DNA from 3 places in the Hydrogenophaga sp. PAMC20947 genome. Region 1 is predicted to be linked to each of the others. Evidence: predicted binding sites of a transcription regulator. Region 1 holds the regulator's gene; each other region holds the start of a gene.
The links. The regulator LexA, encoded in region 1, represses DNA repair genes until DNA is damaged. The targets are predictions, from matches to a motif close to ACTGTATNNNNATACAGT.
Positions count from the first base shown of each region.

Region 2: a site for LexA is predicted at 4,313-4,330, ahead of E5678_RS07655 (DNA topoisomerase IV subunit B). Genes of this name have one in related genera too.
Region 3: a site for LexA is predicted at 1,393-1,410, ahead of recA (recombinase RecA). Genes of this name have one in related genera too.

Region 1 covers NZ_CP039252.1:946,411-952,796, forward strand. The annotation lists gene E5678_RS04315 (tetratricopeptide repeat protein) at 1-1,213, shown strand, start outside; gene E5678_RS04320 (D-2-hydroxyacid dehydrogenase family protein) at 1,442-2,449, opposite strand; gene E5678_RS04325 (hypothetical protein) at 2,522-2,908, opposite strand; gene lexA (transcriptional repressor LexA) at 3,042-3,728, opposite strand; gene E5678_RS04335 (asparaginase) at 3,854-4,843, shown strand; gene adk (adenylate kinase) at 4,905-5,561, opposite strand; gene kdsB (3-deoxy-manno-octulosonate cytidylyltransferase) at 5,723-6,386, opposite strand, start outside.
Region 2 covers NZ_CP039252.1:1,716,292-1,722,677, forward strand. The annotation lists gene parC (DNA topoisomerase IV subunit A) at 1-1,517, opposite strand, end outside; gene E5678_RS07650 (lytic transglycosylase domain-containing protein) at 1,563-2,312, opposite strand; gene E5678_RS07655 (DNA topoisomerase IV subunit B) at 2,309-4,279, opposite strand; gene E5678_RS07660 (MFS transporter) at 4,541-5,698, shown strand; gene E5678_RS22810 (hypothetical protein) at 5,695-5,823, shown strand; gene E5678_RS07665 (class I SAM-dependent methyltransferase) at 5,823-6,380, shown strand.
Region 3 covers NZ_CP039252.1:3,923,701-3,930,086, forward strand. The annotation lists gene E5678_RS17955 (response regulator transcription factor) at 1-556, opposite strand, end outside; gene E5678_RS17960 (MarR family winged helix-turn-helix transcriptional regulator) at 732-1,250, opposite strand; gene recA (recombinase RecA) at 1,484-2,620, shown strand; gene E5678_RS17970 (DUF6500 family protein) at 2,617-2,856, shown strand; gene recX (recombination regulator RecX) at 2,929-3,384, shown strand; gene argC (N-acetyl-gamma-glutamyl-phosphate reductase) at 3,515-4,438, opposite strand; gene sucC (ADP-forming succinate--CoA ligase subunit beta) at 4,638-5,804, shown strand; gene sucD (succinate--CoA ligase subunit alpha) at 5,833-6,386, shown strand, end outside.

The DNA.
Region 1 (6,386 bases):
GGCAATGAAGTCCCAGCTCGACTCCACCCGCTACATGACCTGGCTGGCCTATGTGTTCGGCGCTCTGTTTCTGCTGTCCCTGGCGGCACTGTTGTGGCTGAGTCGCCGGCGCAAGGCCGAGCAGGCCACCGATGACCGCGGCGCCTGGTACGCCGGTGCGACCAAGCCGGCTCGGACGGCTCGAGCCGCGGCCGCCTCGGCGGGCGTGCTGGAGGTCCGCGAAGAGCCTCAAGGCATCGACATTGATCTCAACCTCGACGGAGATTTTGACGATTACCAGTCGCTGCACGATTCCAGCATGGCGTTGATCGATGGTGTGCCCGCTTCCAGTGGGCAGGCAAAGTCTGGCGCCGGGGGCGCTGGCGCCTCGACCTACGTGTCGCGATCGGTGGCGACCGAAGAGCTGTTCGATGTACAGCAACAGGCGGACTTCTTCGTATCGCTGGGGGAATACGACCAGGCCATTGGCGTGCTCAAGGGCCATTTGGCCGAAAGCCAGGAACCTGGCGCTTTGGCTTATCTTGACTTGTTCCGCATTTACCACCAGCTGGGGCGGCACGACGAATACGAACAATTGCGCGAGGAATTCAACCTCCAGTTCAATGCGGGGGCTCCTCCGTTTGAGAACTACTCCGATGACAGCAAGGGCCTGGAGTCGTATGAAACGGCCTTCGGCCGTATTCAAGCCTTGTGGCCGCAGCCCCGTGTGCTTGATGTGATCGAAAAATCGATTTTCAAGGAGCCCAACGATCCCGATGGCGAGGTGTTTGATCTCGAAGCCTATCGCGAGTTGTTGTTGCTGCACGCAGTGGCCAAGGAAATGATCAGCCGTGACATAGCCGAGTTGCCCGAGCAGGTGGATTTTGAGCACACCGCCATCAAACCCTTGAAAGCGGCGGCGCCTCGCAAGGTGGTTTCAGGATTCGGCGCATTGACGGACATGGCGGGGCAGACTGTGCCGCAAGAAGACGTCCCCCACGCCTCGCCTCGTCTGGGTCTGGACGTTGATCTGGATGCTTTGTCGGAAATGTCGGCCTTTGAAGCCTCGTTGCCCGAAGTGCCTGTGGCGGTCGAGCCGTCTTCCAAGCCCACCCCCCCACGGGGTACGGTGCAAGAAGAGGGCAACTTGATCGATTTTGAAGTGCTTGACTTCATGCCACCCGACGAGCCCGGGGTCGACCTGGATCTGGACGGAGAGAAAAAGGCGGACTGACCGTGCTCAGCGTCGTCTCAAAGCCGGGCAGTGCCCGGCTTTTTCTTTGTCATGGGGTGTTGTGCAACCGAGAAACCCACAGGACACAGGCTCGAAGCGATTGGTGTTGCATGAATTCTGCGTGGATCGATTTGGGCTCGGTACAACTGAGCGAGAGGGGCTGTGAACAAGCCGGGGTTGCTCGCTGCGAGCGGGGAAGAGTCGGCCTGAGCCCCTCGCAAAAAGAACTCAGCGCCGCACTTGTAGCGCACCTGGGTTGACGATGTTGGTGGGGGCTCCATTGATGTAGCTCACCACACTGTCAAAGGCACTGCTGAACAACTTTTCGTAGTTGTCGAGTTCGACGAAGCCGATGTGGGGCGTGCACACGCAGTTTTCCAGGCGCAAAAGAGCGTGGCCTTGCAAAATAGGCTCCGATTCGAAGACATCGATGGCGGCCATGCCCGGGCGACCGCGGTTGAGCGCGGCGAGCAGGGCATCGTTGTCGATCAGTTCGGCGCGTGAAGTGTTGACGAGCAAGGCTGTGGGCTTCATGCGCGACAAATCCTCCAGAGACACACATCCCAAGGTGCCCTCTGCCAACCTCAGGTGCAGGCTGAGCACGTCAGCGATTTCGAAGAGGGCTTCGCGGCTGGGCGAAATTTCAAAGCCATCGGCCGCTGCTTCAGTGCGCGAACGCTCGCTGCCCCAGATCACCACACGCATGCCAAAAGCGCGCCCGTAGCCTGCGACAAGCTTGCCGATGCGACCGTAGCTCCACACGCCCAGTGTTCTGCCGCTGAGCACCATACCCAGGCTGAAGTTGGACGGCATGGACGACGCCTTGAGCCCCGATTGTTGCCAGGCTCCATGTTTCAAGCTGGAAACATATTGTGGAATGCGGCGCATGGAGGACAAGATCAATGCCCAGGTCAACTCGGCAGTGGCCACGGGCGAACTGGTGCCCTCGGCCACAGCGATGCCCCGCTCGGTACAAGCAGCGATATCGATGTGCGCACCGGCGCGGCCGGTTTGCACGATCAGCTTGAGTCGTGGCAATTTTTCGACGAGTTGTCGGGTGATTTGTGTTCGCTCCCGAATCAGGACCAGGACATCGGCATCCCTTAGCCTGATCGACAGTTGTCCTACGCCCTTCACCGTGTTGGTGAACACCTTGGCCGGATAGGCCTCCAGCTTTTCGGCGCAGGCCAGCTTGCGGACCACGTCTTGATAGTCGTCGAGAATCACAATATTCATGTCCACTATTGTGCCCTCATGCACCACCCGTCTGGAGCCTCCTTTGGCAGTTGCTGCACCCTGGGCGCAGGATCACGCGACCGCAGGTCTGTTGTGGCCCGTTGGATGCTCCAAGGCAGCGAGCCGATCGAGTTCGGCACACACGTCACCGATGCGACCGGACAACGCGAGGCGCCCGCCCAAGGCCTGTGTGGATCGACTCAAGTCGGGCACGCTGTGCACCCTGACATGGCGGGGGTGGGACTGCGTGCTGGCGACCTGGCGCGAGGCGGATGAAGGGCAGGGGTTGACCGGTGTTCTCGGCGTGCCAGCAGGCTTGAGCCAGCCTGCGCGGGCAAACTGCTGCAAAAACAGGGGTACGGTGCGAGGCGAGGCTGTGCGTGAAGGTTGCAGCGGTAACCAGCAGTCAATCAACTGCAGAGGGGCGCGCCAGGTGTTGGTGTTGAATCGGATTCCCATGAATAACTCCGTGAAGGGGGTTGAACACAGGCAGGATTGATGAATTTGCGCTCTCACGGGGTTGTGTTGGTGCACTTTGGGCGCACCGAACCAAACGCCCGCCACCCGCGGGAGCGATACAGACCGTTGCTGGTCAGTTCTGGAAGCTGTTTCGGATCAATCCGACGGCCAGTCCTTCGATTTCGAAGGCTTCGCCCGGCTCGACCACGATGGTTTTGTAGTCGGGGTTTTCGGCGAGCAGCTCGATCGATTGTTCGCGCCGCATGAAGCGCTTGACGGTGACGTCATCGCCCAGACGTGCGACCACAATTTGGCCGTTTTTGGCTTCTTTGGTGGCCCTGACAGCGAGCAAGTCACCGTCGATGATGCCGACATCGCGCATGGACATGCCGCGCACTTTGAGGAGGTAGTCGGGCTGCTGCTGGAACAGGCTGCGCTCTACCTGATAGGTCTGGTCGACATGCTCCTGCGCCAGGATGGGTGAGCCCGCCGCCACTCGCCCGATCAGAGGCAGCATCAGCTGGGTCAGACTCGGCAGCGGCAGTGTAAGCTGGCGGCCCCGGGAGTCATTGATGTGGCGAAGGTCTTCGCTGCGCAATCGGATGCCCCGCGAGGTGCCGCTCACGAGTTCGATCACACCCTTTCGGGCCAGGGCTTGCAGATGCTCTTCGGCCGCGTTGGCCGATTTGAATCCCAACTCACTGGCAATCTCTGCGCGCGTTGGCGGAGCACCGGTGCGTGCAATGGCGTTCTGGATGAGTTCCAGAATCTGTTGCTGGCGGGCGGTGAGCTTGGGAGCGTGAAAAGGGGCGTCGTTCATGGCTGCCTCGTGAATCAAGTGGGTTGCTACCCATCGGTATGGGTCATCAACGGATACTGGACGGATCAGCAAGCTGTTTTCTTATCCAGTGACTGTATTTTTAGCCAGTTTTAAGGTTTTGGCAAGTGGTTCAAACAAAGAAGGCTTCCATTCGTGTGATTCTCGGGACAGGCGGGACCATCGCCGGGCGCGCGACGGCGATGGCGGACAACGTCGGCTATGTGGCTGGCGAGGTGGCGGTGTCCGATTTGCTGGCGGCTGTGCCGCCTCTGGCTGGGCTCGCGCTGGAGGCTGAGCAGATAGCGCAGGTGGACAGCAAGGACATGACGTTTGCCATCTGGCGCCAGCTGGCCTTGCGGGTGGCGCACCACCTGGAGCGTGCTGAGGTGCAAGGCGTGGTGATCACGCATGGCACTGACACGCTGGAGGAAACAGCCTGGTTTCTGCAATCGGTGCTGCAGCCCCGCAAGCCGGTGGTGATGACCTGTGCGATGCGGCCGGCCACGGCGATGGTGCCCGATGGCCCCCAGAACTTGCTCGACGCTGTTGCCGTCGCCGGGAGTGAAGACTTGGTGGGCGTGGTGGTGGTGTGTGCGGGACAGGTGCATCGGGCTGAACACGTGGCGAAAGTGCACAGCTACCGCCTGGATGCCTTTGGCTCAGGCGATGCCGGGCCGATGGGGTGCGTGGAAGAGGGGGGCGTGCGCTGGTTTCATGGTTTGCCTCCGGCTCAGGGTGGTGCGGTGGTGAACAGGTTTCAGCTTGACCGCGTCGCGTCTGCCGCTGTTTTGCCTCGAGTGGCCGTGATCACCAGCCATGCCGACAGCGATGGGGCGGTTGTTGAGGGCTTGCTGATGCTGGCTGAGCAGGATCCCACCCGCAGGGTTCGCGGCATCGTGGTGGCCGCGACGGGCAACGGCACGGTCCATGTTGCACTTGAGAAGGCGTTGTTGCAGGCCCAGGCAAGCGGTGTGAGGGTGGTCAGGGCCACCCGTTGTGCGCGTGGAAGGGTGATCCCGGGCGTGCGTTCAAGCTTTCCGGATTCGGCGGGGTTGTCGCCGGTCAAGGCCAGGCTGGCATTGGCTTTGGATTTGATGGCCGAAGACTCTCTTTGACGTGGCCACAAAAAAGCCCGGTTCAAAACCGGGCTTTTTGACCGCAAAGTGCTGGGCAGGGTCAGTGTGCCAAGGCTTCCATGGCGCGACCGGTGATCTCTTCCACGTTGCCGATGCCGCTGATGGCACGGTACTTGGGCGCTGCGGCCGCTTCTTTTTGAGCCCATTCGCTGTAGTAGTCCACCAGTGGGCGGGTCTGGGCGCTGTACACCTCCAGGCGCTTTTTGACGGTTTCTTCCTGGTCGTCCGCGCGCTGGATCAGGGGCTCTCCCGTTTCGTCATCCACGTTTTCCACTTTGGGTGGGTTGAACTTGACATGGTAGGTGCGGCCCGAAGCAGGGTGTGAGCGGCGACCGCTCATGCGTTCGATGATGGCCTCGAAAGGCACATCGATTTCCAGCACGTAGTCGAGCTTGACGCCTGCGGCCTTCATGGCGTCGGCCTGAGGAATGGTGCGTGGAAAACCGTCAAACAGGAATCCGTTGGCGCAGTCAGGCTGCGCAATGCGTTCCTTGACCAGGTTGATGATGAGCTCGTCGCTGACCAGTCCACCCGACTTCATGACCCCGTCGGCTTGCAGACCCAACGGGGTACCCGCTTTGACAGCCGCGCGCAGCATGTCACCGGTTGAAATCTGAGGGATGCCATATTTCTGGCAAATGAAGGTGGCCTGGGTGCCTTTGCCCGCTCCGGGCGCTCCCAACAGGATCAGTCTCATCGGATTCCTTTTATTGAAGTTTCAATGTCGAAGCCGCTGTCTCCGGCGGCGGCCCTCGGGCATGGGCTCCGGGGCAACCGGCCGAGGATAGCATGCAGCAACCCGCGACTGACTTACAGCTTTCGAGGCTCTTGCAGGGCCGCTTCAGAGGGGCTCTGCCCCTATGGGAACCGGGCGCGTACCCGGGCCAGATCCTCGGGGGTATCAACGCCCCCCGCAGGGGCCCCGGCCGCCATATGAACGGCGATGCGTTGGCCATGCCACAAAACGCGCAGTTGCTCCAGGGCTTCGGTCCGCTCCATGGGGGCGGGCTCGAGACTGGGAAAACTGCGCAAGAAGGCGGCACGGTAGCCATAAACCCCGATGTGGCGCAGTGGAGCGGGGTTGGTCAACGCGGTGGGAAGCTCCCCGGGACGCATGCCGTCGCGCCACCAGGGCATGGGCGCACGGCTGAAATACAAGGCAGTCCGGTTGCGGTCGGTCACCAGCTTGACCACGTTGGGGTTGAGGAAATCTGCCACGCTGTCCAGGGCGTGGGCTGCGGTGCTCATGACGCAATCGGGGCGTTGGTGCAGTTCGTTTGCCACCGCCTGGATCAGCTCAGGGTCGATCAAAGGCTCGTCACCTTGCACGTTGACCACCACGGTGTCGTCGTTCAGACCCAGCAACTGGCAGGCCTCGGCCAAGCGGTCGCTGCCCGAGGCATGGTCGGTGCGGGTGAGGATGGCCCGCACGCCGTGGGTTTCGCAGGCCGCGATGATGCGTGGGTCGTCTGCGGCGACGACACAGCTGTCTGCACCACTCAGCTGTGCCTGCCGGGCCACG
Region 2 (6,386 bases), 770 kb from region 1:
AACACCTTGGCGTCGGCCTCGATCTCCCTGACCATCAGGCGTTTCAAGCTGCCCGGGTTGCCCAGAATGTCTTCCAGCTTGCCCTGCTCATCGCGCAGCTTGCCGAGTTCCTGCTCGATCTTGATCGCTTCCAGCCGTGCGAGCTGGCGCAGGCGAATTTCCAGAATGTCTTCGGCCTGGCGGTCGCTGAGTTGAAAGCGATCGATCAACGCGGCCTTGGGATCTTCGGCCTGACGAATGATCGCAATCACCTCGTCGATGTTGAGCAAAACGAGCTGACGGCCTTCCAGGATGTGAATCCTGTCGAGCACCTTGTTCAGGCGGTGCTGCGAACGGCGGGTGATCGTAGTCTGGCGGAATTCAATCCATTCCGTCAACATCAGCCGCAAAGATTTTTGCGTGGGGCGACCATCGATGCCGATCATGGTCAGGTTGATCGGTGAAGAGGTCTCCAGACTGGTGTGCGCCAACAGCGCCGTGATCAGCTCCTGCTGGGCGATGCGGCTGCTCTTGGGCTCAAACACCAGGCGCACCGCCGCATCCTTGCTCGACTCGTCGCGCACGCCATCGAGCACCATCAAGATGCTGGCCCTGAGCTGGGTCTGGTCCTGGCTCAGCGCCTTCTTGCCGGTCTTGACCTTGGGGTTGGTGATCTCTTCGATCTCTTCAAGCACCTTTTGCGAGCTGACGCCCGGTGGCAATTCTGTGACCACCAGATTCCACTGGCCCCGCGCCAGGTCTTCGATCTTCCAGCGCGCGCGCACCTTGAGGCTGCCGCGACCCGTGCGGTAAGCATCGGCAATATCGCTGGCCGGGCTGATGATCTGCCCGCCACCCGGATAATCCGGGCCAGGCAAGATGGCCAGCAACTCTTCTTCGCTGAGTTTGGGGGACTTGATCAAGGCCACACAGGCGTCGGCCACCTCGCGCAGATTGTGGCTGGGGATCTCGGTGGCCAGGCCCACGGCAATGCCCGAGGCGCCGTTCAGCAAGTTGAAGGGCAGGCGCGCAGGGAGTTGTTTGGGCTCTTCAAACGAACCGTCGTAGGTGGGCACAAAATCGACCGTGCCTTCGTCGATCTCGTCCAGCAACAGGCCGGAGATTCGCGCCAGGCGCGCCTCGGTGTAACGCATGGCAGCCGCGCCGTCGCCATCTCGAGAGCCAAAGTTGCCCTGGCCATCGATCAGCGGGTAGCGCTGCGAAAAATCCTGCGCCATGCGCACCAGTGCGTCGTAGGCAGCCGAATCACCATGCGGATGGTATTTGCCCAGCACATCGCCCACGACGCGGGCGCTTTTAACCGGCTTGGCGGCCGCATTGCCTGAGAAGCTCAGACCCATGCGGTCCATGGCGTACAGGATGCGCCGCTGCACCGGCTTCTGGCCGTCACACACGTCGGGCAAGGCACGCCCCTTGACGACCGACAAGGCGTATTCCAGATAGGCGCGCTGAGCGTAGGCCGCCAGGCTGTCAGCTTCGGGTTCGCCGGGCGTGTCCAGAGGCAATTCGGGATTCATCGTGTCCATGGGGTCTTCATCAAATTCGTTGTTTGGCTGGCCCGCTCACAGCGCGGCTACAGGCACAGCTTCCTTGCGGGCGATCGCTTCGCGGGCATCAGCCCGCTGTCGCAACACCGCCTTGGGCGGGCGCAGATCCTGGTGCAATCGCATCACCTTGGCCACATAGTCTTGGGTTTCACGGTAGTTGGGCACCTGTCGGCCAGCGCGCCGCACAGCACCTTCGCCGGCGTTGTAAGCAGCCAGCGCCAGCTCGATTTCACCATCAAACCGCTTCATCAGCCATGCCAGGTAGCGCGCACCTGCATGCACATTGGTGCGGGGATCGGTCAGGCGCTGCTCCACCGATTGCCGGGCCTGTGCCTTCACACCAAACCGCTGCGCGGTCTCAGGCATCAGTTGCATCAGCCCCACCGCCCCCATGGGGCTGACCGCACGCGGGTTGAACCCCGATTCAGTGGCGATCACCGCTTTGAGCAACTCGTATTCCACGCCGTAGGCGGTCGCTGCCTCCCGGATCAGATAGCGCACCGCCTTGTAGCGGGTCGACACATCAAACGCTGCTCCGACGCCCGGGCGGGCCCACGCGGCGCTGCGCTGGCCTCCCGCCACCGGTGAACTGTCCGCGATGCCTTTGTAAAAAAGTTCGTAGCGATTGTCGACCCGGTGGTCGGAAAAATGGGTTGCCCCTCCCCGGTCGACATAGCCCCAGATCTGGGCCCAGGCAGGCGCACACAACAACAGCGCAAGCGCCACCGCGCTTCGCCGCCAGGTGGCACCCCACGAAGTCCTCAAACGTCGATCTCCACGGAGTCGCCATGCAACTCCATCAATTCGCGCCTTGAGGCCGCCTCCCCTTTGCCCATGAGCTTGGTGATCAGCGCCTCGGTTCCGGCGAAATCCAACCCGCCCAGCGTCACCGGCATCAAGCGGCGGGTGTCGGGGTTCAGCGTGGTGTCCCACAACTGCTCGGCGTTCATTTCGCCCAGGCCCTTGAACCGGCTGATCGGGCACTTCTCGCGCGACACGCCCTCTTTCTCACATTTGTCCAGGATCGCATGCAACTCACCCTCGTCCAGCGCGTATTGCTTGCTGGCGGGCTTTTTCCCCCGCGCCGGCACATCCACACGGAACAGGGGCGGACGGGCCACATACAGGTGCCCAGTTTCGATCAGCTTGGGGAAATGGCGGAAAAACAGCGTCAGCAGCAGCACCTGGATGTGTGAACCGTCCACATCGGCATCGCTCAAAATGCACACCTTGCCGTACCGCAGACCACTCATGTCCGGCGTGTCCAGGGGACCGTGAGGGTCCACCCCAATCGCCACGGCAATGTCGTGGATCTCGTTGTTGGCAAACAGCCGGTCGCGCTCGACCTCCCAGGTGTTGAGCACCTTGCCGCGCAGCGGCAGGATCGCCTGGCTTTCCTTGTTGCGTCCCATCTTGGCGCTGCCACCGGCGGAGTCGCCCTCCACCAGAAACACCTCGTTGTGGGCCAGGTCACGGCTTTCGCAATCGGTCAGCTTGCCCGGCAATACCGCCACGCCAGAGCCCTTGCGCTTCTCAACCTTTTGACCCGCTTTCTGGCGGCTCTGGGCCGCTTTGATCGCGAGTTCGGCCAGTTTCTTGCCGTAATCCACGTGCTGGTTGAGCCACAGCTCCAGCGCGGGGCGCACATAGCTGCCCACCAGACGCACCGCGTCGCGCGAGTTCAAACGTTCCTTGATCTGGCCTTGAAACTGGGGGTCCAGCACCTTGGCGCTGAGCACATACGAAGCCCGTGCGAACACATCTTCGGGCAACAGCTTCACGCCCTTGGGCAGCAAAGCGTGCAATTCGATGAAACTCTTGACCGCCTGAAAGAGCCCGTCGCGCAAACCGCTCTCGTGCGTGCCGCCGGCACTGGTGGGGATCAGATTGACATAGCTTTCCCGCACGGGGTGGCCATCTTCGGTGAACGCCACACACCAGGAAGCACCCTCGCCCTCGGCGAAGCTGTCGTGGCCGCTGTCGGCAAAGCCTTCGCCCTCAAACAAGGGAATCACCGGGTCGCCATTGAGCGTCTGCTGAAGGTAATCTCGCAGGCCGCCTTTGTATTGCCAGACTTGGGTGTCTTTGGTCTTTTCATTCACCAGCGTCACGCTGACGCCGGGCATCAGCACCGCTTTGCTGCGCAGCAGGTGCATCAGCTCGTTCATCGGCAGCGCAGCAGATTCAAAATACTTGGGATCGGGCCAGGCACGCACCGTGGTGCCCTGCTTGCGATCGCCATCGCCTTTGGGCTGGATGGTGAGAGGCTCAATCACATCGCCGGCGGAAAATGCCAGGCGCGCCACCTGTCCTTCGCGGTAGCTGATCACGTCAAGCCGGGTTGACAGCGCATTGGTCACGCTCACCCCAACACCATGCAAGCCACCCGAGAAGCTGTAGGCACCGCCCTTGCCCTTGTCGAACTTGCCACCGGCATGCAACCGCGTGAACACCAGCTCCACCACGGGCGCTTTTTCTTCCGGGTGCATGCCAAACGGAATGCCGCGGCCGTCATCTTCAATGCTGACCGACTGGTCTGCATGCAAGGTGACTTTGATTTTTTTGCCGTGTCCCGCCAGCGCTTCGTCGGCCGCGTTGTCCAGCACCTCCTGGATGATGTGCAGCGGGTTGTCGGTCCGGGTGTACATGCCCGGGCGTTGTTTCACCGGCTCCAGGCCCTTGAGGACGCGGATGGAGCCTTCGGAATATTCAGAGTTGCTTTGGGTCGCCATGGGGGCGGATTGTAGCCCTGCGCGTTGACAAACACTGTACATATCAACATATCGAATGCCCAAAGCGTGGCATCGATGCGCCAACCGCATCAAAGTCCCAGACAAATTTCACAGGTTTACGACACCCTGCCCCAGCGCATGCTCACCCTGAATTGGCTACATTTGCAGGATGACTGATTCCTCAGACGCAAACCGCGTCGCAGCCCCCGGTTGTCCGCTTGGCAAATTCTGGCCTGTGGCGCCGCTATCGTCACGCTCTCCATGGGCGTACGCCACGGGTTTGGCCTCTGGCTGCAACCCATCACCCAGGCACAAGGCTGGACCCGCGAAAGCTTTTCGCTGGCCCTCGCGGTACAAAATCTCTCCTGGGGTGTTGTGGGCATCTTCGCGGGCATGGCCGCAGACCGCTTTGGGGCCATGCGTGTGCTCGCCGGCGGCGCGCTCCTCTACGCCCTGGGGCTGATCGGCATGGCCTGGACAACCTCGCCCCTGGCCTTCACGCTGACCACCGGTGTGCTGATCGGCGCCGCACAGGCCGGCACGACCTACGCTGTGATTTACGGCGTCATTGGCCGCCAGATACCCGCCGAACAACGGTCGTGGGCCATGGGTGTGGCTGCGGCTGCGGGTTCTTTCGGCCAGTTTTTGATGGTCCCGCTGGAGGGCTGGCTGATCAGCACACTCGGCTGGCAAAACGCACTCATCACCTTGGCCGCAGCGGTGCTGCTCATCATGCCGCTGGCGCGTGGGCTGCGCGAACCCGGTTTCATCGGCGGACAAACCGTCGCCCGCGAGCAAACCATTCTCCAGGCGCTCAAGGAAGCCATGCAGTACCGCAGCTTCCAGCTGCTCATGGCAGGCTACTTCGTGTGTGGTTTTCAGGTGGTCTTCATCGGCGTGCACATGCCCAGCTACTTGAAGGACAACGGTCTTTCGCCCCAGGTTGCCAGCTATGCCCTCGCTTTGATCGGCCTGTTCAATGTGATCGGCACCTACGCCGCCGGCGTCCTGGGCCAGCAGATGCCCAAGCGCTACATCCTGGCGTTCATTTACATGGGCCGTGCCATTGCCATCAGCGTCTTCCTGCTGGTGCCCCTGTCACCCACCAGTGTCTACATTTTCTCCGGGGTTATGGGCCTCCTGTGGCTGTCCACCATTCCGCCCACCAACGCCACGGTGGCGCAGATTTTTGGCGTGGCACACATGTCCATGCTGGGCGGTTTCGTGTTCTTCAGTCACCAGATCGGCAGCTTCATGGGCGTGTGGCTGGGCGGCTACCTGTACGACCACACGGGCAGCTACGACATCGTGTGGTATCTCGCCATTGCGCTGGGCGTGTTCGCCACCTTGATCAACCTGCCTGTGCGGGAAACCCCCATCGAACGGGGGCCCCAGCGCATGGCGGGCGTGGCGGCATGAGACCGGTGATGGTGCGCGCGCTCAGCTGGTCAGCCGTTGCGCTGGTCCTGCTGGCGACCTTTGCGCTCTACAGCCGCCCCGCCTTCCTGGTGAGCATGGCCGATATGGTCTGGAGCTGCTTCTGATGGCACACGGCAGCGAAACACCATCAGCCTGGGTCCAGCGCTGGGGTCACCTCATCCCGGCGGGTGGCGCGGTGCTCGACGTGGCCTGTGGTCACGGCCGGCACATGCGATGGCTGGCACAGCGTGGTCATGCGGTCACCGGCATTGACCGCTCGCCCGAAGCCATCGCAGCCGTGGCACCTTTGGGGCGGGCGATTCAAGCCGACATTGAAAACGGTCCGTGGCCTCTCGATGGACAGACCTTTGATGCCGTGGTCGTCACAAACTACCTCTGGCGCCCGCTCATTGCGCAGCTGGTGGCCAGTGTGGCGCCCGGCGGCGTGTTGATCTACGAAACGTTCGCTGAGGGCAATGAAACCGTCGGAAAGCCCGCACGGCCCGACTTTCTCTTGCGCCCCGGTGAACTCCTCCAGGCCACCGCCGACTTGGCCACCGTCGCATTCGAAGAGGGATACTGCGACCACCCGCCTCGATTCCTGCAGCGCATTGTGGCCGTGCGAAAACCGGGCACCTCGCCTGCCGAGCCAGCCCGATTTCAACTCGACGCCACTGAGTAGAATGGA
Region 3 (6,386 bases), 1.9 Mb from region 1:
CCTCTTCACCCCATTCGCACAACCGCTCGACCAGCTGATCCTTGCTCACCAGCCGGCCTGAGCGCTGCAGCAAGACCTCCAGCAACCCCAGCTCACGTGCGGACAGCTCGATCATCTTGCCGTCGATGGTGGCCACACGGCCCGCCTGGTCGTATTCCAGCGGTCCGTGCTTGATGCAAGAGGTTGCACCCCCCATGCCGCGTCGGGTGAGCGCGCGCACGCGGGCTTCCAGCTCCTGCAGTGAAAACGGCTTGGCCATGTAGTCGTCGGCGCCGTAGTCCAGGCCTTTGACGCGTTCCTCCACGCTGTCGGCGGCGGTCAGGATCAACACCGGGACGGTGGAGCCTCGCGAGCGCAAGCGCTTGAGCACTTCGAGGCCGTGCATTTTGGGCAGCCCCAGATCCAGGATCAGCAGATCGAACTCGTTGTTCGTCATCAGCGCGGCGTCGGCTTCGCTGCCGCTGGCGACATGATCGACCGCGGCGCCGGCAGCGCGCAAGCTTCGCAACAGGCCATCGGCCAGTACCTGGTCATCTTCTGCAATCAGGATGCGCATCCAAGTCTCCTCGTGGGCCTGCGGAAGGCGGCCCCTTTTGTTGTGACGGACCCCGCTGCAGGGCCCCAGGTCGGTGTTGACCACACGGGCCGCGCCCGAATGGCACATGAAACGCCAGCCTCAAGCCATTCTAGGCCGTGATGCCTCGTGTTTTGCGCCCGTGACCCCCGGGGTTTCACCCAGAGACGCGGCGGGACGGGGGGCCGGAAGCCTCAAGGCCATAGGCCTCCAGACCCAGGGTGACCACCGTGGCCACCTCATTGCCCACCAGTCCGTGGAATTCCGTCTGGGCCTGGTCCACCGCGTGCCGAAAGGCCGCCAGCCACAGCAAACCCGTCGCAGTGAACACGATGCGGCGTGCGCGTGCGTCGAGTGGATCGGGTTCGCGCCGCACCAGATCCCACGCCTCACACTGGTCCACCAGGTGGCCCATGGCCTGCTTGGTCATGCCCGCCGCCTGTGCCAGCACGGTCAGCCGTGAACCCTGCAAACCCAGGTGGCGGGTGATGTGGACATGGGCCGCTCCGATCTGATCGCGGGCGGCCAGGTTGGACAGCGCCAGCGGCACATTCGCGTCGTGCGCCATCAGGTGCAGCACCCGCTCATCAAACCGGCGCAGCGCCAGCCCCATGAGCCGACCCAGGTGCGTTTGGCGCCAGCGGTCATCGGGGGTGTGGGGAGGGCTGTCGGTCATGTGGATCGGTTCAAACGGTTTCCGGGGCGCTCGCCGTGGTCCCCTTGAGGAGGAAGGCGCGAAGCGGCGCAGGGGGGAGGCTCATATAGTAAACTAAACTGACCAAAATATGGCTTGTTGGGGAAGTATCTCGCGATAGACTCCTGTTCAAGCATCCAGCCTGTACGCAATCACACAGGCCGGAAAGCGAACCCCCACTCATGGCACAACAACCGATCATCAAGGAGCCCACCATGGACGCAGCCGTCAAACCCAATCCCCTCAACGCCGAAAAAGCCAAGGCCCTGCAGGCCGCGCTGGCCCAGATCGAAAAGCAGTTCGGCAAGGGCACCATCATGCGTCTGGGCGAAGGCGAGGTGATCGAAGATATCCAGGTCGTGTCCACCGGCTCGCTGGGTCTGGACATCGCCCTGGGCGTCGGCGGCCTGCCGCGCGGCCGGGTGGTCGAGATCTACGGCCCTGAATCTTCGGGCAAGACCACGCTGACCCTGCAGGTGATTGCCGAAATGCAAAAGCTGAGCGGGCAGTGCGCCTTTGTCGACGCCGAGCACGCGCTGGACATTCAGTACGCGCAAAAATTGGGCGTGAACCTGCAAGACCTGCTGATCTCCCAGCCCGACACCGGCGAGCAGGCACTGGAAATCGTCGACAGCCTGGTGCGCTCCGGCGCGGTTGATCTGATCGTGATCGACTCGGTGGCCGCGCTCACGCCCAAGGCCGAGCTCGAAGGCGAGATGGGCGACTCGCTGCCCGGCTTGCAGGCCCGGTTGATGAGCCAGGCGTTGCGCAAACTCACCGCCACCATCAAGAAGAGCAATTGCATGGTGATCTTCATCAACCAGATCCGCATGAAGATCGGTGTGATGTTCGGCTCCCCCGAGACCACCACCGGCGGCAACGCGCTCAAGTTTTACGCTTCTGTGCGCCTGGACATCCGCCGCACCGGCACCATCAAGAGGGGCGACGAAGCCATCGGCAACGAGACCAAGGTCAAGGTGGTGAAAAACAAGGTTGCGCCGCCCTTCAAGACGGCCGAGTTCGACATCCTGTTTGGCGAGGGCATCAGCCGTGAAGGCGAAATCCTGGATCTGGGCGCGGCCAACCGCGTGATCGAAAAATCCGGCGCCTGGTACGCCTACAACGGCGAAAAAATCGGGCAAGGCCGCGACAACTCGCGCGAATTCCTGCGCGAGAACCCCGATCTGCGCCGTGAGATTGAAAACAAGGTGCGCGCCGAGCTGGGCGTACCGCTCCTGCCGGTGGAAGAAGCGCCCGCAGGCAAAGGCGCCAAGGGAGCCAAAGCCGACAAGAGCGACAAGGCCGACAAAGCGGACAAGGCTGAAAAGGCCGACAAAGCAGCAGCCGAGTGACGGTTGCCGTGCGGGGGCCTCTGTCGGATGCTTTGCGCGAGAAGATCATCGCGGTATGTGATGCGAAGCTCGCCAGCAAAGGCCCCGGCGTGGGCTTGTCGTTTTACGCATTTTTTGCGAACAAAAACGATACCCCGGGTCTTTTGATCGAAGTGGCCACCTGGTGGATTCAAACCCAGCAGCTGGATCACTTCGAGAAAGCCTCGAAGATCAAGCAGCTGGTACAAGCGCAATGAGCGCAATGACCCACATCTTCCCTGGCACCCTGGCCAAGCTCGCCAGGTTGCCCCCGTGCTCGCGATACGCCCATGGCATTTGATCAACCATCCATGAAGGGCCGCGCCTTGCGTCTGCTCGGTCAGCGTGAGCACTCGCGCTTCGAGCTGGAGCGCAAGCTGCGCCAGCACGAGAATGAGCCCGGCGAGCTCGCCCGGGCGCTGGACGAGTTGCAGGCCAAGGGCTTCATCAATGAACAGCGGGTGCTGGAGTCGGTGGTGTTCCGGCGCGCACCGCGTCTGGGCGCCCAACGGGTGCGCCAAGAACTGCAGGCCAAGGGTCTGGCGCCCGAAGCCATTGCTCAAGCGGTGGCGGACCTGCAGGGCAGCGAGGTTCAGCGGGCGCACGACGTGTGGCACAAGAAATTCGGTGTACCCGCGGACGATGCCCAGGGTCGTGCCAAGCAGATGCGCTTTCTGGCGGGTCGGGGCTTTGGTGCCGAAGCGATCCGGCGCGTGGTCAAGGGCGCGTTCGACGAGTTTGATTGAAGAAGACCGCCCGTGTGCTGTTCGGGCGCAGACGGGTTTTGAGTCCGGTGTGCTTGTTTTCTAGCGCACAACGCCGCGAAACCGTCCCGGGACCGGCTCGGGGCGCGCCGCCCAGGCCGCGCGGGAGAACCTAAACCCCGAGCATCAGCTGCAGGTTTTGCACAGCCGCGCCGCTGGCGCCCTTGCCCAGGTTGTCCAGGCGGGCGATGACCACCGCGTGGCGGTGTGTTTCGTTGGCGAACACGCGAAGTTCCAGCTGGTTGGTGTCGTTCAACGCCGTGGCGCTGAGCTTGCCGTCGGCGGTCGCTGGTTCCACCCGCACGAAGCCGCCCGCTGCTGCACTCGCGGCGTAATGGGCGTGGAGGGCGTCGTGCAGATCGCTGGCCTTGGGTTGACCGGGCAGCGCATCCAGGTGCACCGGCAATTGCACCAGCATGCCTTGCTGGAAGTTGCCGACCGCTGGGATGAAGATGGGGCGGCGGGTCAGGCCGGTGTAGCGCTGGATTTCAGGGATGTGTTTGTGGGTCAGGCCCAGGGCGTAGGCCTCGTGCAGCGGCGCTTCGCCCTTTTCGTACGCTTCGATCATGGCGCGCCCGCCGCCGGAGTAACCGCTCACCGAAGGCAGCGACACGGCATAGTCAGCGGGCAACAGGCCCGCTTCGATCAGGGGACGCAGGATCGCAATCGCGCCGGTGGCATAACAACCGGGGTTGGCCACGCGGTCGGCTTGGGCCACCTTGGCGGTCTGGTCGGCGCTGAGTTCGGGAAAGCCGTAGGCCCATTGATCGTTGCAGCGGTGCGCGGTCGAGGCGTCGATGATGCGGGGCTTTTTGCCGGGCAGTGCATCGATCATGGCCACCGATTCAAGGGCCGCGTCGTCGTGCAGGCACAAGATCACCAGATCCGCCTGGGCCATGAGCTCGCGTTTGGCCTCGGGATCTTTGCGCCGCTCGGAGGCGATGCTGAGCAGCTCGAACTGGGGAAGTTTTTGCAGTCGTTCGCGAATCTGCAGGCCCGTGGTGCCGGCTTCGCCGTCGATGAAGATGAGGGCCATGGTGTGTTCCGCCTTCCTGGTTGTCAGTTGGGATTCAGTGTAGCGGCAATATAATTATGTATTACGCCTCGCGTGATGCCACTGACTGTTGGTGCAGTGCAACATGATACAGTCATAGGTTGCTGTGTCCAATGCCCCCGCGCTGGTGACCCGAACGGTTGCCAGCTGAAACAACCCTTCATTCCTGAGAGAGACCCTCATGAAGATTCACGAGTATCAAGGCAAGGAAATCTTGCGTCAGTTCGGCGTGCCCACTCCCCGTGGTATCGCTGCTTTCACTGTGCAGGAGGCCGTTGAAGCCGCACAAAAACTGGGTGGCCCCGTGTGGGTGGTGAAGGCCCAGATCCACGCCGGTGGCCGTGGCAAGGGCGGTGGCGTCAAGGTGGCGAAGTCGATTGACGACGTCAAGCGCCTGGCCGGTGAAATTCTGGGCATGCAGCTCAAGACCCACCAGACTGGCCCTGAAGGCCAGAAAGTGCGTCGCCTCTACATCGAAGACGGCGCCGACATCAAGAACGAACTGTATGTGTCGCTGGTCACAGACCGCGCCACGCAAAAGGTCGCCCTGATCGCTTCGAGCGAAGGCGGCATGGACATCGAGGAAGTGGCCCATTCCACGCCCGAGAAAATCATCACCGAGATGATCGACCCACTGGTCGGCATCACCACTGAGCAATCGAAGAAAGTCGCAGCAGCCATCGGCCTGACGGGCGCTTCTGTGGACCAGGCTGTTGACATCTTCGCCAAGATCTACAAGTGCTACATGGACACCGACGCGTCGCTGGTGGAGATCAACCCGCTGAACTGCGATTCCAAGGGCAACCTGATGGCCCTGGACGCGAAGTTCAACTTCGATCCCAACGCGCTGTTCCGTCACCCAGATATCGTTGCTTACCGCGATCTCGACGAAGAAGACGCGGCTGAAATCGAGGCCTCCAAATTCGACCTGGCTTACATCAGCCTCGACGGCAACATCGGCTGCCTGGTCAACGGCGCAGGCTTGGCCATGGCCACCATGGACACCATCAAGTTGTACGGCGCCGAGCCAGCCAACTTCCTGGACGTGGGCGGCGGTGCCACCCCCGAGAAGGTCACCGAAGCCTTCAAGATCATGCTGAAAAACGACAAGGTCAAGGCCATCATGGTCAACATCTTCGGCGGCATCATGAAGTGCGACACCATCGCCACGGGCGTGATCACGGCTTGCAAGGCCACCAACCTCAGCGTGCCACTGGTGGTGCGCATGAAGGGCACCAACGAGCAGTTGGGCAAGAAGATGCTGGCCGAGTCCGGCCTGCCCATCATCAGTGCCGACACCATGGCCGAAGCCGCTGAAAAAGCGGTCGCCGCGGTGAATGCCGCCTAAAGCAGCCTAACGCTCGAAGGAATACACCATGTCGATCTACATCAACAAAGACACCAAAGTCATCACCCAGGGCATCACCGGCAAGACCGGTCAGTTCCACACGGAAAAATGCCAGGAATACGCAAACGGCAAAGAGTGCTTTGTCGCGGGCGTGAACCCCAAGAAGGCCGGCGAGTCGATCTTCAATATCCCGATCTACGCCTCGGTCAAGGAAGCTGCTTCTGAAACCGGCGCCACCGTGTCGGTGATCTATGTGCCGCCAGCCGGTGCCGCCGCTGCGATCTGGGAGGCCGTTGAGGCCGATCTGGATATGGCGATCTGCATCACCGAAGGCATTCCGGTCAAGGACATGCTGATCTTGCGCAACCGCATGAAGGCCAAGGAAGCCGCAGGCGGCAAGAAAACCTTGCTGCTGGGCCCCAACTGCCCCGGCCTGATCACGCCCGACGAAATCAAGATCGGCATCATGCCCGGGCATATCCACAAAAAAGGCCGCATCGGTGTCGTGTCCCGTTCGGGCACGCTGACCTATGAAGCCGTGGCACAGCTGACCGAAATCGGTCTGGGCCAGTCGACCGCTGT